Regions from separate parts of the Streptococcus sp. SC1 genome, predicted to be linked through region 2. Evidence: riboswitches for the same ligand, from Rfam matches in the RefSeq annotation. Region 2 holds a riboswitch; the other holds the start of a gene.
The links. A riboswitch is a leader RNA that binds a small molecule or an ion and turns the genes downstream of it on or off. The one in region 2 is predicted to bind preQ1.

Region 1: another riboswitch for preQ1. It lies ahead of PAN94_RS04470 (QueT transporter family protein); the one in region 2 lies ahead of PAN94_RS02880 (nucleoside hydrolase).

The regions. Positions count from the first base shown of each region.
Region 1 is NZ_JAQCMU010000002.1:320,571-328,776, reverse strand. Features, by position in the region: gene PAN94_RS04490 (hypothetical protein) at 21-845, shown strand; gene PAN94_RS04485 (MarR family winged helix-turn-helix transcriptional regulator) at 1,263-1,712, shown strand; gene PAN94_RS04480 (B3/B4 domain-containing protein) at 1,721-2,428, shown strand; gene PAN94_RS04475 (GtrA family protein) at 2,499-2,939, opposite strand; PreQ1 riboswitch class II at 2,968-3,090, shown strand; gene PAN94_RS04470 (QueT transporter family protein) at 3,088-3,603, shown strand; gene ligA (NAD-dependent DNA ligase LigA) at 3,706-5,664, shown strand; gene PAN94_RS04460 (diacylglycerol kinase family lipid kinase) at 5,673-6,632, shown strand; gene pulA (type I pullulanase) at 6,647-8,206, shown strand, end outside.
Region 2 is NZ_JAQCMU010000002.1:16,516-24,721, reverse strand. Features, by position in the region: gene PAN94_RS02910 (FAD-containing oxidoreductase) at 1-865, shown strand, start outside; gene PAN94_RS02905 (NAD(P)/FAD-dependent oxidoreductase) at 975-1,943, shown strand; gene whiA (DNA-binding protein WhiA) at 1,977-2,888, opposite strand; gene PAN94_RS02895 (YvcK family protein) at 2,885-3,862, opposite strand; gene rapZ (RNase adapter RapZ) at 3,859-4,749, opposite strand; gene PAN94_RS02885 (RidA family protein) at 4,817-5,200, opposite strand; PreQ1 riboswitch class I at 5,334-5,378, shown strand; gene PAN94_RS02880 (nucleoside hydrolase) at 5,500-6,477, shown strand; gene PAN94_RS02875 (LytS/YhcK type 5TM receptor domain-containing protein) at 6,482-7,048, shown strand; gene PAN94_RS02870 (aspartate carbamoyltransferase catalytic subunit) at 7,195-8,112, opposite strand; gene PAN94_RS02865 (uracil-xanthine permease family protein) at 8,169-8,206, opposite strand, start outside.

The DNA.
Region 1 (8,206 bases), 300 kb from region 2:
AACCAAATAGGAGAAAATAAATGGATAAGATACAAAAAGATATTAATGAAGCACTAGAAACAGCACGAAGATTAAACTTAGTAAAGGCGATTTTTGGACTATCTCTATATTCTCTTATGGTTATGATTGGGACGTCTTTACCGATAAGTTTATTTCGAATGGCTAGTGAAGCTGGGCATGACCCAGCTATACCACTGACATCAATGGTTACACAGCTGACATCAGTAGAAAAAGGGCTCATTCCCCCAGATAGTTTCTTTGGCTTTCTTTTTTTGCTTTGTTGCGGTCATTTTACTTGTTTTTATATTATTTCTAAAAGAAATCGCATTAAAGCATACTTAATGACTCAGATTTTTCAATTATTTTTGCTCGTAATTTCATATTATAGTTGGTTTATAGCTGCCTTGTATTTAATCCCCCTAGTTGCAATTCGTATCGTCTACTGGATTGGATTTGTATTATCACTGATTTACCTTGTTTATATCCTTGTCACAAAGCAGCGTGCTAGAAAAGATTATTTTGATTCTCTAAATATCAAAAAATTTTTGAATGTTATTTTATTCTTATGGTTGTTGATGTATGGAATCAATCTCTTCACCAACGGACTCAATCATTTTCTGGCGTATCTCTTGCTTGCTTTATTGCCAATTTCACCTGTTCTCTTAGGACTATTTTTGGTATCATTTTTCAAATCCAATGTAGTAACGCTAGAGAACTTGAATACAGTCAATAAAAATCAGGAGAAATACCGTGAAGAGTATGGCTATACCATCGAGGAATGGTATGGGAAAAAGTCAAAAATGTACAAGGAACATGTTAAGAAGCAACGAGGCATTAGTAAATAAATATCTATCCGAAAATTTCCATCTGGTTTGACTTCAGGTGGTTTTTCTATGCTCTTCTCAAGCTGATTTGATATTGTAGTATTACATGATGTGAGTAATAAGGCTACACTAATGGATTTTAAAGGTGAAGATTGTACTCGAGAGAATCTAGCTAGTGATTGTACTGACCTTTATCAAAATATATCAAGAGGTTGCTTAACAAGCAATCAGCTAACCTTCCCAGTATCTATTTCTAACAAAAAGTGAGGCTAAGACTTGTTCCTAGCCTCTTTTTTGATGGTGTAGATAAGGGAAAGGCAGAAGCGTTCTGTGCAGGGGTTTAGTTCTATATAGAATTTTTCTAAGATAAGTATTTCTAAATGATTTTTATTGCATTTGCAATAAAAATCTGCTATACTATCTTCAGAAGGAGGAGGTATGTCAATTTTACGTGAGATTGGAATCATTGCTCGGGCTTTGGACTCTATCGCTAATATTGAGTTTCGTGACATAGATTTGGCGCGGGGGCAGTATCTCTATCTGGTGCGGATTGCGGAGAATCCTGGGATTATCCAGGAGGAGCTGTCAGACTTGCTCAAGGTGGATCGCTCAACGGTGGCTCGTTCAGTCAAGAAGCTAGAAAGTAAAGGTTTACTGGAACAGCGGCCAGCTGCCAATAACCGCAAGAACAAGGAATGGTTCGTCACTGAGAAGGGGGCAGTTCTCTATCCTTTTATCCTAGCGGAAAACGAATATTCGGAGCAGGTTTCGTTGGAAAAATTTTCAGAAAACGAGCGGAAAGAGTTAGAGAAGTTGCTGGTTCGCGTCCGAGAGAATATTACCAAGGACTGGGAGCTGGTCAAAAAAGGCCAGAAAAGAAATTATTGAGGTAGAACATGAAAATTACAGTTGAAAATGAATTTTGGGCTTTGTTTCCAGAAGCTCAGATTAGTGTTTTAGTGGTCAAGGGACTGGATAATAGAGTGGATGAAAGTAAGGATCCTTATTTCAAATCCCTGCTGGATAAGGGCGCAAAGCGAGCAGCAGACTTTATTCCAGATGAGAATTTCACTCAGAATGATGTCATTCAGGAGTGGCGGCAGGCTTTCAGCCAATTCAAGACTAAAAAAGGAGCGCGTTCCTCTATCGAAGCCCTACTCAAGCGGGTCAGTCAAGGACGGGAATTCAACCCAATCAATCCCTTAGTAGATATTTATAATAGTGTTTCCCTCTCTTATGCCGTTCCTTGTGGCGGAGAGGATTTGGACAAGGTTGCTGGAGGCCTTTATCTGGGTAAGGCCAAGGGTGGCGAAGCCTTTTTCCCACTGGGATCTGAGACTGATGCACCAGCTTTACCGGAAGAAATCATCTACTATGATGAAGAGGGAGCAGTCTGCCGTTGCCTTAATTGGCGAGAAGCGCAGCGAACCATGTTGACAGAAGAGACCAAGGACGCCATCTTGGTTATCGAAGCCATCAATGGAGAGCAGGCGGCGCGTGCCAAATCAGCTATGACTGAACTCCAGACTCTAATTGAGGACTATTTTGGGGTCAAGGGTGATATTACCTACTTGACAGCTGAAAATCCCAGCTTGGAAGTCTAAAAATTAAAACATCTGGATCAGAATTATCTGGTCCAGATTTGTTTTTATAGGAGAAATAAGCCGAGCCATCTTATTTTGCCTTGTTTTTGAAGACAAAAATTTTGCTGAAGACATAGTTGAGAACGATAATCAGCACTTGAGCTATCAAGGTTTCAATGGTGTTGACCATCTTAATATCGTTGTGAACGAATTGACCAATAATCTGCGGGAAGCTAGTGACAAAGATAAAGGTTAGCAGCAAGTTCAAGGCCATAGTTGCCAGTCGGGCTGTGAAAAATTTGACCAATCGTACTGGCCAGCCCTGTCTTTTTTGCTTGAAAACGATGGTATCGTTGGTCACAAAGGCAAAGAGAATGCCCAGAATATCACCGATTATCGTAGCCAGTAGTTCGTTTCCTGTCAGTTCATAGCAGAGCATCCGACTGACGACAGAGACAAGAGTGGTTGCCACACCAAAGAAAAGATAGGATAGAACCTCATTGTCAAAGAATTTTTTAATCAAAGTTTTCATAAGCATAGTCTATCACATTTCTAGGATTTATGCTATACTAGTGAAGTTGTCGATTTTTGGGAGATGATTTTCCCGTCTGACGCAACCCTTGGCGCTTAACTTCTTTCGCCAAGCATATTACACGCGCTCATGCGCTAAAGGAGAAAACATGAAACAAGAAAACTTGTCAGTTCGTGATTTGGTTCAGATTGCCATTGTTGCTGCTATTTATGTAGCCCTTACGATTACGCCCCCTTTAAATGCTATAAGCTATGGTGCTTACCAGTTCAGAATTTCTGAAATGATGAACTTTATGGCCTTTTACAATCGTAAATACATCCTGGGAGTGACCATCGGCTGTATGATTGCCAATCTATATAGCTTTGGAATCATTGACGTCTTTGTCGGCGGTTGGTCAACTTTAGTCTTCCTATCATTAGGTGTCTACCTTTTCAGTCGCTATAAGGATCAATACCTGATTAAAGATTTGCTTCGTTTGGATCATTTTTATTTTGCGATTTTCTTCTCTATTTCGATGGTGACGATTGCAGCAGAGTTGTATTTCTTACAGGGCTTGCCATTCTTCCTGACTTGGTTTACAACGGCTATTGGAGAATTTGCTTCTTTGATTGTTGGAGCTATCATTATTAACCAGATTGCTAAAAGGATTGATTTGACAAAATAAGACAGCAGAGAGCGGAATTTCCGCTCTTTTTATGTCTTCTTTTTTAGTGAGAATTCGGGACAAATAGAGGAAGATTTTGTGTATTTGTGATAAAATAGAAGTATGAAAGAAAGAATGTCAGAATTAGTCAAATTGCTCAATCGATACGCCCATGAATACTATACGGCAGACAGGCCAAGTGTATCAGACAGCGAGTATGACAGACTCTATCGTGAGTTAGTAGAGTTAGAAGAAAAGTACCCAACTGATATCCTACCTGATAGCCCAACGCATCGGGTGGGTGGGAAGATTTTAGAAGGATTTGAAAAATATCCACACCAGTATCCTCTCTTTAGTTTGCAGGATGCTTTTTCACGTGAAGAATTAATGTCTTTTGACCAGCGGATTCGCAAGGAATTTCCCCAGGTTTCCTATATTTGTGAGCTCAAGATTGATGGGCTTTCTATTTCCCTGACCTATGAAAAGGGAATCTTGGTAGCAGGGGCGACTCGGGGAGATGGCTCTGTTGGTGAAAATATCACGGAAAACCTCAAGCGGGTCAAGGATATTCCTCTGACTTTGAAAGAACCGCTGGATATTACGGTTCGTGGAGAATGCTACATGCCCAAGGCTTCCTTTGATGCGGTCAATCAGCTGCGGCAGGAGAATGGTGAGCCTGAGTTTGCCAATCCTCGAAATGCGGCAGCAGGAACCTTGCGCCAGTTGGATACAGCGGTTGTGGCCAAGCGCAATCTAGCAACCTTCCTCTACCAAGAAGCCAGTCCGACTGAGGCTGGCAGCCAGGAAGCAGTCCTGAATAAGCTGGCGTCTTTGGACTTCTCAGTCAATCCGATTCATTTTCTAGCGGATTCGATTGATGGCGTTTGGGAATTTATTGAAAAGATTGCTCAGGAACGGGATAGTCTGCCTTATGAGATCGACGGTATTGTCATCAAGGTCAATGACCTGGCGGTGCAAGAAGAACTTGGCTTTACGGTCAAGGCACCTAAGTGGGCCATCGCTTATAAGTTTCCAGCTGAGGAAAAGGAAGCCCAGCTTCTGTCTGTTGACTGGACAGTCGGTCGGACGGGAGTTGTAACTCCGACAGCCAATCTGACACCAGTTCAGCTAGCGGGAACGACAGTCAGCCGAGCAACCTTGCACAATGTGGACTATATTGCGGAGAAGGATATTCGTCAGAAAGACACAGTTATCGTCTATAAGGCAGGGGATATTATTCCTGCTGTCTTGCGCGTGGTGGAGTCCAAGCGGGTCTCAGAGGAGGCTTTGGAAATACCAAGTCACTGTCCGAGCTGTGAGAGTGAGCTGGTGCATTTCGAGGACGAAGTGGCTCTGCGTTGTATCAATCCGCTCTGTCCAGCCCAGATCAAGGAAGGCTTGATTCACTTTGCCAGCCGGGATGCTATGAATATTACTGGCCTTGGTCCAGCAGTGGTCGAAAAGGTCTTTGATAAGAACTTGGTCAAGGATGTGGCTGGAATTTATCGACTTTCTGTAGAAGATTTGCTGACCTTGGACGGCTTTAAGGAAAAATCAGCGAATAAATTGTATAATGCCATTCAAGCTTCTAAGGAAAACTCAGCAGAGAAATTGCTCTTTGGTCTGGGAATCCGTCACGTGGGAAGCAAGGCTAGTCGGATTTTGATGGAGAAATTCCACGATATGATCAAGTTGTCACAGGCCAGTCAAGAGGAAATTGCTTCTATTGACAGTTTGGGGACAGTTATCGCTCAGAGTCTGCATTCTTACTTTGAGCAGGAAGGCAGTCAGCTTCTGCTGCAAGAATTACAAGAAGCTGGCGTCAACCTAGACTATCTAGGGGAGAAAGTGGCAGCCGATGCCGCTCTCGCTGGCAAAACAGTCGTATTGACCGGAAAATTACAAAAATTAACACGGAATCAAGCTAAAGAAAAATTGTTGAGCTTGGGCGCAAATGTTGCTGGAAGTGTGTCTAAAAAGACAGATTTGGTGGTGGCAGGTAGCGATGCAGGCAGCAAATTGACCAAAGCTCAAGAACTTGGGATCGAGATTCGAGACGAGGACTGGCTAGATAGCTTATGAGGCTGAGTATGGAAAATAAAATAAAAAAAGCAAGATTAATTTATAACCCAACTTCTGGGCAGGAAATTATCAAAAAAAATATTGCCGAAGTCTTGGATGTCTTGGAAGATGTTGGCTATGAGACCAGTGCCTATCAGACGACTCCAGAGCCTTTCTCTGCTCAGCGAGAAGCTGAAAGAGCAGCAAGAGCAGGTTTTGATTTAGTTATAGCAGCTGGTGGAGATGGGACCATCAATGAAGTAGTGAATGGGGTTGCGGGCTTAGATGTGCGCCCCAAGCTGGCTTTCATCCCAACTGGTACTACCAATGATTATGCGCGTGCTTTGAAAATTCCGATGGGAGATCCAGTAGCGGCAGCCCGTATTATAGAAAAGAACCAGACGATTCAGATGGATATCGGCCGGGCTTATGGCAGCAAATACTTTATCAACATTGCGGCGGCAGGCACGCTGACAGAGCTGACTTACAGTGTCCCTAGTGAAGTCAAGACCCGTCTAGGCTATCTGGCTTATGTAGCCGAAGGAGCCAAAATGCTGCCACGCTCCAAATCCCGTAAGGTACGGATTGAGCATGACCATGGTGTTTTTGAGGGCAAGATTTCGCTTGTCTTTGCAGCCTTGACCAATTCTATCGGAGGCTTTGAAAAACTAGCGCCAGATACAAAACTGGACGATGGAAATTTCACCTTGATTCTTGTAAAAACGGCTAAGTTGTTTGATATGCTTAGTCTCATCATACAGGCAATTAATGGTGGCCAACATGTGACGGATGCTAATGTTGAATATCTGAAAACCAGCAAATTGAAGCTAGAAGTATTAGATAAAAAAGCACCCTTTATGTTGAATCTGGACGGTGAGTACGGAGGAGATACACCAGTAGAATTGGAAGTTTTACACAATCATCTGGAGTTTTTCGCCAATATAGATGAAATCGATGAGAGCGCTCTTTCCTTAGAAAAATTAGAATGAAGAGATAAATGAAAATGCTAGACTATAAGGTCATTGTCCATTACCACAATCCTAAGGGAGATTACTTTTCTTATGATTTGTGGCAGTGGCAGACAGATCAGTGGGGAAAAGAAGCACCTTTTTCTAAACTAGATTATTTTGGTATCCAGGGAGAACTATCTTTTAAAAGTTGGGAGCCTCTTAGTCAGGCTCATGTGATTGTCAAGCGTTCAGACTGGTCCAGCCAATCTTGCGACTACCACATTGATTTATTGCCAGTTCATTTGCCTACAGAGGTTTGGTTGATTGAAGGAGATCATCAGGTCTACTATTCCTTGCAAGCGGCGACGACGAGCCACCAATATTCGCGGCGACGTCCTCATAATTTCGATGTGGCCATGCGGTCGGATTATTTTGACGAATGCTGGGGCTACCAAGGTTGGCTTGGGCACCGTCTGCAGGGGCAAGTAAATGAATTTAAAGTTTGGGCTCCGACAGCCAAAAAGGTTGAATTGGTAGTTTATGAAACTTCCTATAATCAAGCAGCTGTTTATAAAGAATTCCCTATGGAAAAGGGCGAGATTTACTCGCACGATCATGCTAAAAATACAATCGGAGTTTGGTCGGTAGAAGTGCCGGAAGATTTAGCTGGTAAGGCCTATCAGTATCATGTTCATTTTGAGAACCAGCATTTTTTGACGCGCGATCCTTATACAATCGCTACCAGTCCAGATGGCAAGCGTTCAGCTATTGTTGCTGAACAGGACAAGACTGTTGCTGGTTTTAAGGTATGTCAAGGCAAGGAGGCAACTTGGCGTTTAGATAATCCGAATCAGGCGGTCATCTATGAGATGCATATCCGAGATATTAGCAAATCGCCCAGTTCTGGTGTCGCAGAGCATTTGCGAGGGACTTTTTTAGGTGCTTGTCAACGTGGCACTAGAAATAGTCAGGGAGATCAGACTACTTTTGATTACATTCGCAATCTAGGTATCAATGTCGTGCAGCTCCAGCCTGTTTCTGACCGACACAAGGACTATGACGAAAATGGCCAAGTTACCTATAACTGGGGCTATGATCCACAGAACTACAATGCACCAGAAACCAGTTTTTCTTCTAACCCGGATGATCCAAGTCAGGCCATCCGAGATTTGAAAACCATGATTCAGGCTTACCACGATGCAGGGATTTCTGTGACCTTAGATGTGGTTTACAATCATATTTATTCCACCTTTGACTCAGCCTTTCAGTCAACAGTTCCCGATTATTACTACCGGATGAATCCCAACGGTTCTTTCCAAAATGGTACCGGAGTCGGCAGCGAGACGGCCAGTGAGCATGAAATGTTCCGCAAATTCATGATTGATTCCCTTCGCTACTGGGTAGAAGAATTCAATGTGGATGGCTTCCGTTTTGATTTGATGGGAATCCATGATGTCACCACCATGAACATCATCCGAGAAGAAATGGATAAAATTGATCCACGGATTTTGCTTTATGGTGAAGGTTGGGATATGGGGACAGGCCTGATGCCAGAGGACAAGGCTAAGAAAGACAATGCTTATCAACTGCCGCGAATTGGCTTTTTCAATGAT
Region 2 (8,206 bases):
AAATCTGAAAGAACTTCCTAAACGCTTGGGAGTTCTGGGTGGCGGTAACATCGGCCTAGAGTTTGCTGGGCTCTACAACAAATTGGGCAGCCAGGTGACTGTGCTAGATGCTGCTCCTGTCTTTCTCCCTCGAGTAGAGCCTTCTATCGCTGCTCTAGCTAAGCAATACATGGAAGAAGACGGAATCCAACTCCTGCAAAATGTGCAAACCAAGCAGATTAAAAATGATGGTGACGAAGTTGTGGTTGTGACAGAGGATGGAGAATTCCGCTTTGATGCCCTGCTCTATGCTACTGGCCGCAAGCCAAATGTTGAGCCACTGCAGTTGGAAAATACAGATATCGAGCTGACAGAGCGCGGAGCTATCAAGGTCAACAAGCACTTGGAAACATCTGTACCTGGTGTATTTGCAGCTGGCGATGTCAATGGCGGTCTGCAGTTCACTTATATCTCACTGGATGACTTCCGTATCCTTTATAGCTATCTGGCTGGCGATGGTAGCTACACACTGGAAGACCGTAAAAACGTCCCTACCAGCATGTTTATTACACCGCCTTTGGCTCAAATCGGATTGACTGAAAAGGAAGCCCAAGAGCAAGGACTGCCGATTGCAGTTAAGGAGATTCCTGTCGCAGCAATGCCTCGCGGACATGTCAATGCTGACTTACGCGGTGCCTTCAAGGCCGTTGTCAACACTGAAACCAAGGAAATCGTCGGGGCAACTATTTTCTCAGCGGGAGCTCAGGAAATTATCAATATCCTGACTGTAGCCATGGATAATAAGATTCCTTACACTTACTTGAGCAAGCAAATCTTCACCCACCCGACTTTGGCTGAAAACCTCAATGATTTATTTGCTATTTAATTTGAAGCCCCCGACGGGGCTTTTACAATCCCTACGAAATTTAACTACATTTCAACCTCTTTTTGTGGTACAATAATGCTAGTTTATTTTAAAAAGATTGAGGAAAATTATGTCTGAACTGTATGATATTACGATTGTCGGCGGCGGTCCAGTTGGCTTATTCGCTGCATTTTACGCTCATTTGCGCCAAGCCAAGGTTAAAATCATCGATTCCCTGCCTCAGCTGGGTGGCCAGCCAGCCATTCTCTATCCAGAGAAGAAGATTCTGGATGTACCGGGCTTTACTAATTTGACTGGCGAAGAGTTGTCTCAGCGTCTGATTGAGCAGCTGGAGACTTTCCAGACTGAGATTTGCCTCAATGAAACAGTGCTGGATATCGTCAAATCTGATGAAGGCTTCACCATCACGACTTCTCAAGCCCAGCATCAGACCAAAACCATTATCATCGCCATGGGAGGCGGCGCCTTCAAACCTAGGGCTTTGGAGCTAGACGATGCTGAATCTTACAGTAACCTCCACTATCACGTTTCAAACATCAGCCAGTACGCTGGTAAAAAAGTTGTTGTTCTGGGAGGCGGCGATTCGGCTGTTGACTGGGCACTAGCTTTTGAAAAGATTGCAGAAACCAGCCTAGTCCACCGTCGGGATAACTTCCGAGCTTTGGAGCATAGTGTGGAAGAACTCAAGGCTTCTAGTGTTGAAATTAAGACACCCTTTGTACCTCATCTATTAATCGGCGAAAATGGCAAGATTACCCACTTGGAAATCAGCCAAGTCAAGGGAGAGGATAGTCAGCTTTTGCCTCTGGATCATCTCTTTGTCAACTACGGTTTTAAATCCTCTGTCGGCAATCTCAAAGATTGGGGCTTGGAGCTTAACCGTCACAAGATTTTGGTCAATAGCAAGCAAGAAACTTCCGTGCCAGGTATCTATGCAGCTGGAGACTGCTGTAGCTACGAGGGGAAGATTGATTTGATTGCGACCGGGCTAGGTGAGGCACCTACTGCTGTCAACAATGCCATTAACCATATTTATCCTGAGCAAAAAGTCCAACCCAAACATTCTACAAGCCTATAAAAAAACAGCTGCCGAGCTCAAGCTCAGCAGCTTTTATAATTCATCTGCAATTTTATTGATTTTTCTCAAGCGATGATTGACACCGCTCTTAGTTAGAGGTCGGCTCAGACTATCAGCTAGCTGCTGGATGGAGTAGTCCGGATGCTGGATACGAAGTTGAGCAACCTCCTGCAGGTCTACAGGTAAACTCTCAATGCCAATATTATCATTGATTTTGGCAATATTGTTGATGGTTTTCATACTTGCTGTAACTGTGCGAGCGATGTTCGCTGTCTCCGCATTATTGGCGCGATTGAGATCATTGCGCGCTTCCCGCATAAGCTTAAGAGACTCAAACTCAGCCATGGCTTCCATAGCACCGATGACAATGAGAAAATCCATGATATCCTCAGCCCGCTGCAGATAAGTGACAGCCCCCTTCTTACGCTCGATGGTCTTGGCATCCAGTAGGAAACGACGCATCAAGGCAGCCAAATCCTCAGCATGATCCAGATAAACGGATAAGATTTCTAGCTGGTACTTGCCTGAGTCTGGCTCCCGCATGCTGCCATTCGAGAGAAAGGCTCCCCGAAGATAGGAACGACTGGCTTCATCATCTGATAAAATGGCCTGGTCAATCCCGGCCTCGATACCAAAAAAGGAGTCAGCCAAGTGCAGGTCAGATAGGATTTCTTCCACTTTTTGATCTAGAAATACTGTATAAACGCGATTCTTGCGCAGATTAGTCTTCTGATGGTGGCGGATTTCTGATTTGACCTGATAAAGGTCCGACAGCAATTCATAGAGATGGCGAGCAATCTTGGCATTTTCTGTTGAAATGGATAAGGTGAGGCCGGTCGAAGAAATTCCTAAACTACCAGCCATCTTGATCATGGCAGCCAACTCGTTTTTGTCTTTTACAGATAAGCTTAAAAGCTCTTCTTTTACTTTTACTGTGAAGCTCATTTGCGCACCTGTATAATCTGCATCAATTCATCCACAAGTAACTCTCCATCATGGAAAGCTCCGCCATTTTCCAATCGAAGGAAATTCGATGAAATGACACGCGGAACTTGCTCTTGCAGCCCTCGAAAATTATGCTCAACTTGAACCAGATATTCATCAAATTTATTGCTATTCATATACTCGCGCGGAACTGGCTCGATATTGACCAAGACAGTATCAATGAACTTTTTGCCCAGATGACGATGCAATACTTGAACGTGGTCGCTATCTGAAAAGTGCTCGGTTTCGCCACGTTGAGTCATAATATTGCAAACATAGGCTACTTCTGCCTTAGTATCTAAAATAGCTTGTCCGATTTCTTCAATTACGAGGTTTGGCAAGATGGAGGTGAAGAGAGAACCCGGTCCCAGCACCACCATATCGCTATCCAAAATGCTCTGGACCACCTTTCTACTAGCAACAGGCTTTTCATCATCATAGGTATTGGTCACATAGACCCGCTCAATCATACCAGCCTTACTAGCTAGATTGCTCTCACCGACAACTTCTGTTCCATCTGTAAACACAGCATGCAGAGTCAGCGGAGTATCGCTTGAAGGGTAGATTTTACCTGTTGTATGGAAGAACTTGGTCAGAAGCTGCATGGCATTATAGGTCGAACCCTGCATTTCGGAAATGCCTGCAATAATCAGATTCCCAAGGGGATGACCTGCTAGAACGCCGTCTCCTTTGGCAAAGCGATACTGGAAGACCTTCTCATAAAACTTTGGCATATCAGACATAGCCACCAAAACATTTCGCAAGTCACCCGGCGGCGTCAGCTGCTGGATGTTCTTACGCAGCTCACCAGAACTGCCGCCATCATCTGCAACTGTGACAATGGCTGTGATCTCCACATCCTTTTTCCGCAGGCTGTTTAAAATAACTGAAATTCCTGTACCGCCGCCGATAACTGTAATTCTCGGTTTTCTCATGAGCGGTTCACCGTTTCCTTCCGGCGATTTTTGTCACGATGACTGGCATTGACTGGCCAGTTTTTCGCTAAATCATCCGCCAAACGCTGTGCAAAAGCCACACTGCGGTGCTGTCCGCCCGTGCAGCCAACTGCGATAGTCAGCACAGACTTTCCTTCCTTTTGATAGCCGGGCAAAATCGGCTCAATCAGGCCCAGCAAATGCTGGTAAAACTCTTCTGACTCCGCATGGTTCATGACATAATCAAAGACATCCTTGTCCAATCCTGTCTGATTGCGCAGCTCAGGTTTATAGTAGGGATTAGGCAAAAAACGTACATCAAAAACCAAGTCCGCATCCAGAGGCAAACCGTATTTGAAACCAAAACTCATAACCTCGATGCGGAAACTGTGCAGATCAGCCTGGTTTGAAAATTGTTCAGAGATGGTCTTTCTGAGCTCCCGTGGTGTCAGTTCCGTCGTATCTACAACATTTTGACTGAGATTTTTCAGAGGAGCTAAAAGTTCGCGCTCCAGTTTAATACCATCTAAAATTCGCCCGTCGGCGGCCAAGGGATGACTGCGTCTAGTTTCCTTATAGCGAGCCACCAACTCCTTGTCGGCCGCATCCAAAAATAGAATTTTAAAATCAATTTCCGTGCTTCTTTCTAGCTCATCCAGAATATCCTGAATCTCCAAAAAGAAGGAGCGACTCCTCATATCAACAACCAGAGCCAACTTATCATTGTCCTTTGTTCCTTCGACCAACTGCAAAAACTTTGGTACTAGGGTCGGCGGCATGTTATCAATGGTAAAATAACCCAAATCCTCAAAAGACTGGATAGCGACAGTCTTTCCGGCACCGCTCATTCCTGTCACAATCACTAATTGAATCTTGTGTTCAGCCATTCTTTCTCCCTTCGTCTAACATTTTATTTCTAAAAAAGGACGGGAAACTTCTCCCGGTCCCAATCATTTATTCTACGATCTCAGCAATGACTTCGATTTCGATTTTTACATCACGAGGCAAGCGAGCCACTTCTACTGCCGAACGAGCTGGAAACTCGCTTTTAAAGGCCGTTTTGTAGACCTCATTAAATGGCACAAAATCATTGATATCACTTAGGAAACAGGTTGCCTTGATCACATGGTCAAAATCTGTTCCAGCTGCTTCCAAAATAGCTCCTACATTTTTTAAAACTTGCTGGGTCTGCTCTTCAATCGTTGCACCTACAATTTCTCCCGTCTCTGGTGACAAAGGAATCTGACCACTTGCAAATAAAAGGTTGCCAACGATTTTTCCTTGGACATAAGGTCCGATTGCTGCTGGTGCTTTATCTGTTTGTACTATTTTTGCCATTGTATTCTCCTCATTTCTTTTATCTTACTTATTATATCATAAAGTCAAAAGACTGACTATTCTTGTCCTCCTTCCCATTGACTTTTAGGAAATTTTTCTTTATGATAGTAAATGCATAATTCAAAACACTTGTTTTGGACTGGTTCGCAAACTTCCCAGTATAAAAAACTAAGTACCCTTATATTCTAAAGTAATGTAATTGCGCATAGTTTTTTCTGGTGTCCTGCCACTTTGGCAGAACTAACTGAGAGGTTGAGACGGAGGTTTCAGCCTTATTTTATTTCTCAAAAGGAGGACCTATGAAAAGAAAAGTTATTATTGACTGCGACCCTGGCATAGACGACAGCCTAGCCCTACTCTATGCCCTGCAACACCCTGACTTAGAGGTCGTTGCTTTGACCATAGTCGCTGGAAATGTCCCAGTGGAACTTGGTCTTGAAAATGCCTTTAAGATCCTAGAAAGGCTGAATAGGCTGGATATTCCAGTTTATGTAGGAGCCGACAAGCCCTTGGTTCGTGACTTTCTCTCCGCCCAGGATACCCACGGTATGGATGGACTAGGGGAAAGTGGGATAACAAGAAATAGTTCCACCCAAGCCCAGCCACAAGCAGCTTATGATTTTCTAGCTGACTATTTCCAGAAAAATAGTGATACTTCCATCATTGCACTAGGACCTTTGACCAATATTGCCTTGGCTCTTAGGAAAAATCCTACACTTGGGCAACATCTAGACCGATTTGTCAGCATGGGCGGCAATTACAAATCGCACGGCAACTGTTCGCCCGTAGCTGAGTACAACTACTGGTGCGATCCACATGCAGCCCAAGAAACCTACGAAAAACTTGGAAAAAAGATTGAAATGGTCGGTCTAGATGTCACGCGAAAGATTGTCTTGACACCCAATCTATTGGAATATATGCGTTTTATCAATCCTGAAGTCGCTGACTTTGTCGGAAAAATCACTCGTTTTTACTGGGATTTTCATTGGGAGTATGAACATATCATCGGTTGTGTCATCAACGATCCCTTGGCCGTTGCCCATTTCCTGCATGAGGACCTTTGCCAAGGCTTTGACTCCTTCGTCGATCTTGCAACGGAAGGTATTGCCGTGGGACAAACACTAGTTGATGCCTATCATTTTTATGGTAAGCAAGCCAATGCTAAGGTGCTGACCCAAGTAAACACCCACCTCTTCTTTCAGGATTTTCTCTCCGTGATACTCAACACGTCAAAGGAAATTATCTGCCAAGATCTGGAAACTTTAAATTTAGGATAAAATTATGAAAAAAACAACACCATTTACCATCACATTTACAGCTATCTGCATCGCTCTAAACTATATCGGGGCCAACATCGCACTTTTTCTAAAACTTCCTGTTTATTTGGATACTTTTGGAACGATATTGGCCAGCCTCATTTTAGGACCTATTTGGGGAGTAGGAACAGCGGTTGCCAGTGCTCTTATTAGCGCTTTTACAACAGACATTTCTGCTATTTATTTCTCTCCAGTAGCCATTCTTTTGGCTCTGCTTGTCTCAGTCTTTTTCACTTCTGCTTCAAAACCAAGACTAAACCTTCTCTGGAAAACGGTTCTAGTTTCACTACCAGCTACTGCTTTGGCCTCTCTGATTACCGTCATTGTCTTCAAAGGAATTACCCCAAGCGGCTCTAGTATTATCGTTCAAGGTTTACACGGTTTAGGCTTAGATTTGGTCACCAGCACCATCATCGTCCAAGCGCTAACCGACTATGCAGACCGCCTCATCGTTATCGGAGTCAGTCTGGTCTTCATTCCACAACTCAAAAAAGTCAGCCCAAGAATCTTTGCAAAATCCAACAATGCATAAATCAAAAGAACTACTCAGAAACAGTGATTTCGAGTAGTTCTTTTTAGTTTAACATTTGTCTTTTATCCGTCTTTAATGTTAAGTTATAAAAAAGGAGTAGGCAGACCCTTCTAGAGTCCAATCCTACTCCCGAGCTACATTTGAGATTAGTTTCGTCCTTTGAGAACAGCCTCAATGATAGCCATTCTGACAAAGACGCCATTTGTCATTTGTTCTACAATCCGAGATTTTGGAGCTTCAACCAAATGGTCTGCAATTTCTACATCGCGATTGACAGGCGCTGGGTGCATCAGGATAGCGGTATCCTTCATACGATCATAGCGCTCTTGCGTCAAACCATGAAGTTTATGATAATTTTCCTTAGAGAAAATAGAGTTGTAGTCATGGCGCTCATGCTGTACGCGCAGGAACATCATCACGTCCACTTGGTCAATCACTTCATCAATGGTTACGAACTTACCATAGTCAGCAAACTCCGCACTTCTCCACTCATCTGGACCAGCAAAGAAGAGCTCGGCACCAAGACGTTTCAAGATTTGCATATTAGACTTGGCTACACGAGAGTGATCAAGGTCACCAGCGATAGCTACTTTCAAACCATCAAAATGACCGAATTCTTGGTAAATTGTCATCAAGTCAAGCAAACTTTGACTCGGATGCTGACCAGAACCATCACCACCATTTACGATAGAAGTTGTAATTGTTGGGCTTTCGATCAATTCTTTATAGTAATCCACCTCAGGGTGACGGATGACACAGACATCTACACCGAGAGCTGACATAGTCAAAATCGTGTCATACAAAGTTTCTCCCTTGTTGACTGAGCTTGTCTTGACATCAAAGTCAAGCAGGTCGCATCCAAGTTTTAATTCTGCTACTTCAAAAGCCTTGTGAGTCCGAGTTGAAGATTCAAAGAAGAGATTTGCAACGATATGCTGCTCATCATAATGAACCTTTGCGCCGTTTTTAAATTCAATCCCGCGCTTGATCAAAGCCATTACTTCTTCGTTCGTGAGGTGTTCCATAGATACAAGATTTTTAAGTGCGATTTGATTTGATGACATGATGTTATACTCCTTTTTTATTAAAAACTTTGGACAAATGTAGCAATCTCGTCAGCCTAATTTTTAGGTTCTGGCAGGATGAGGTAGAGGGCAA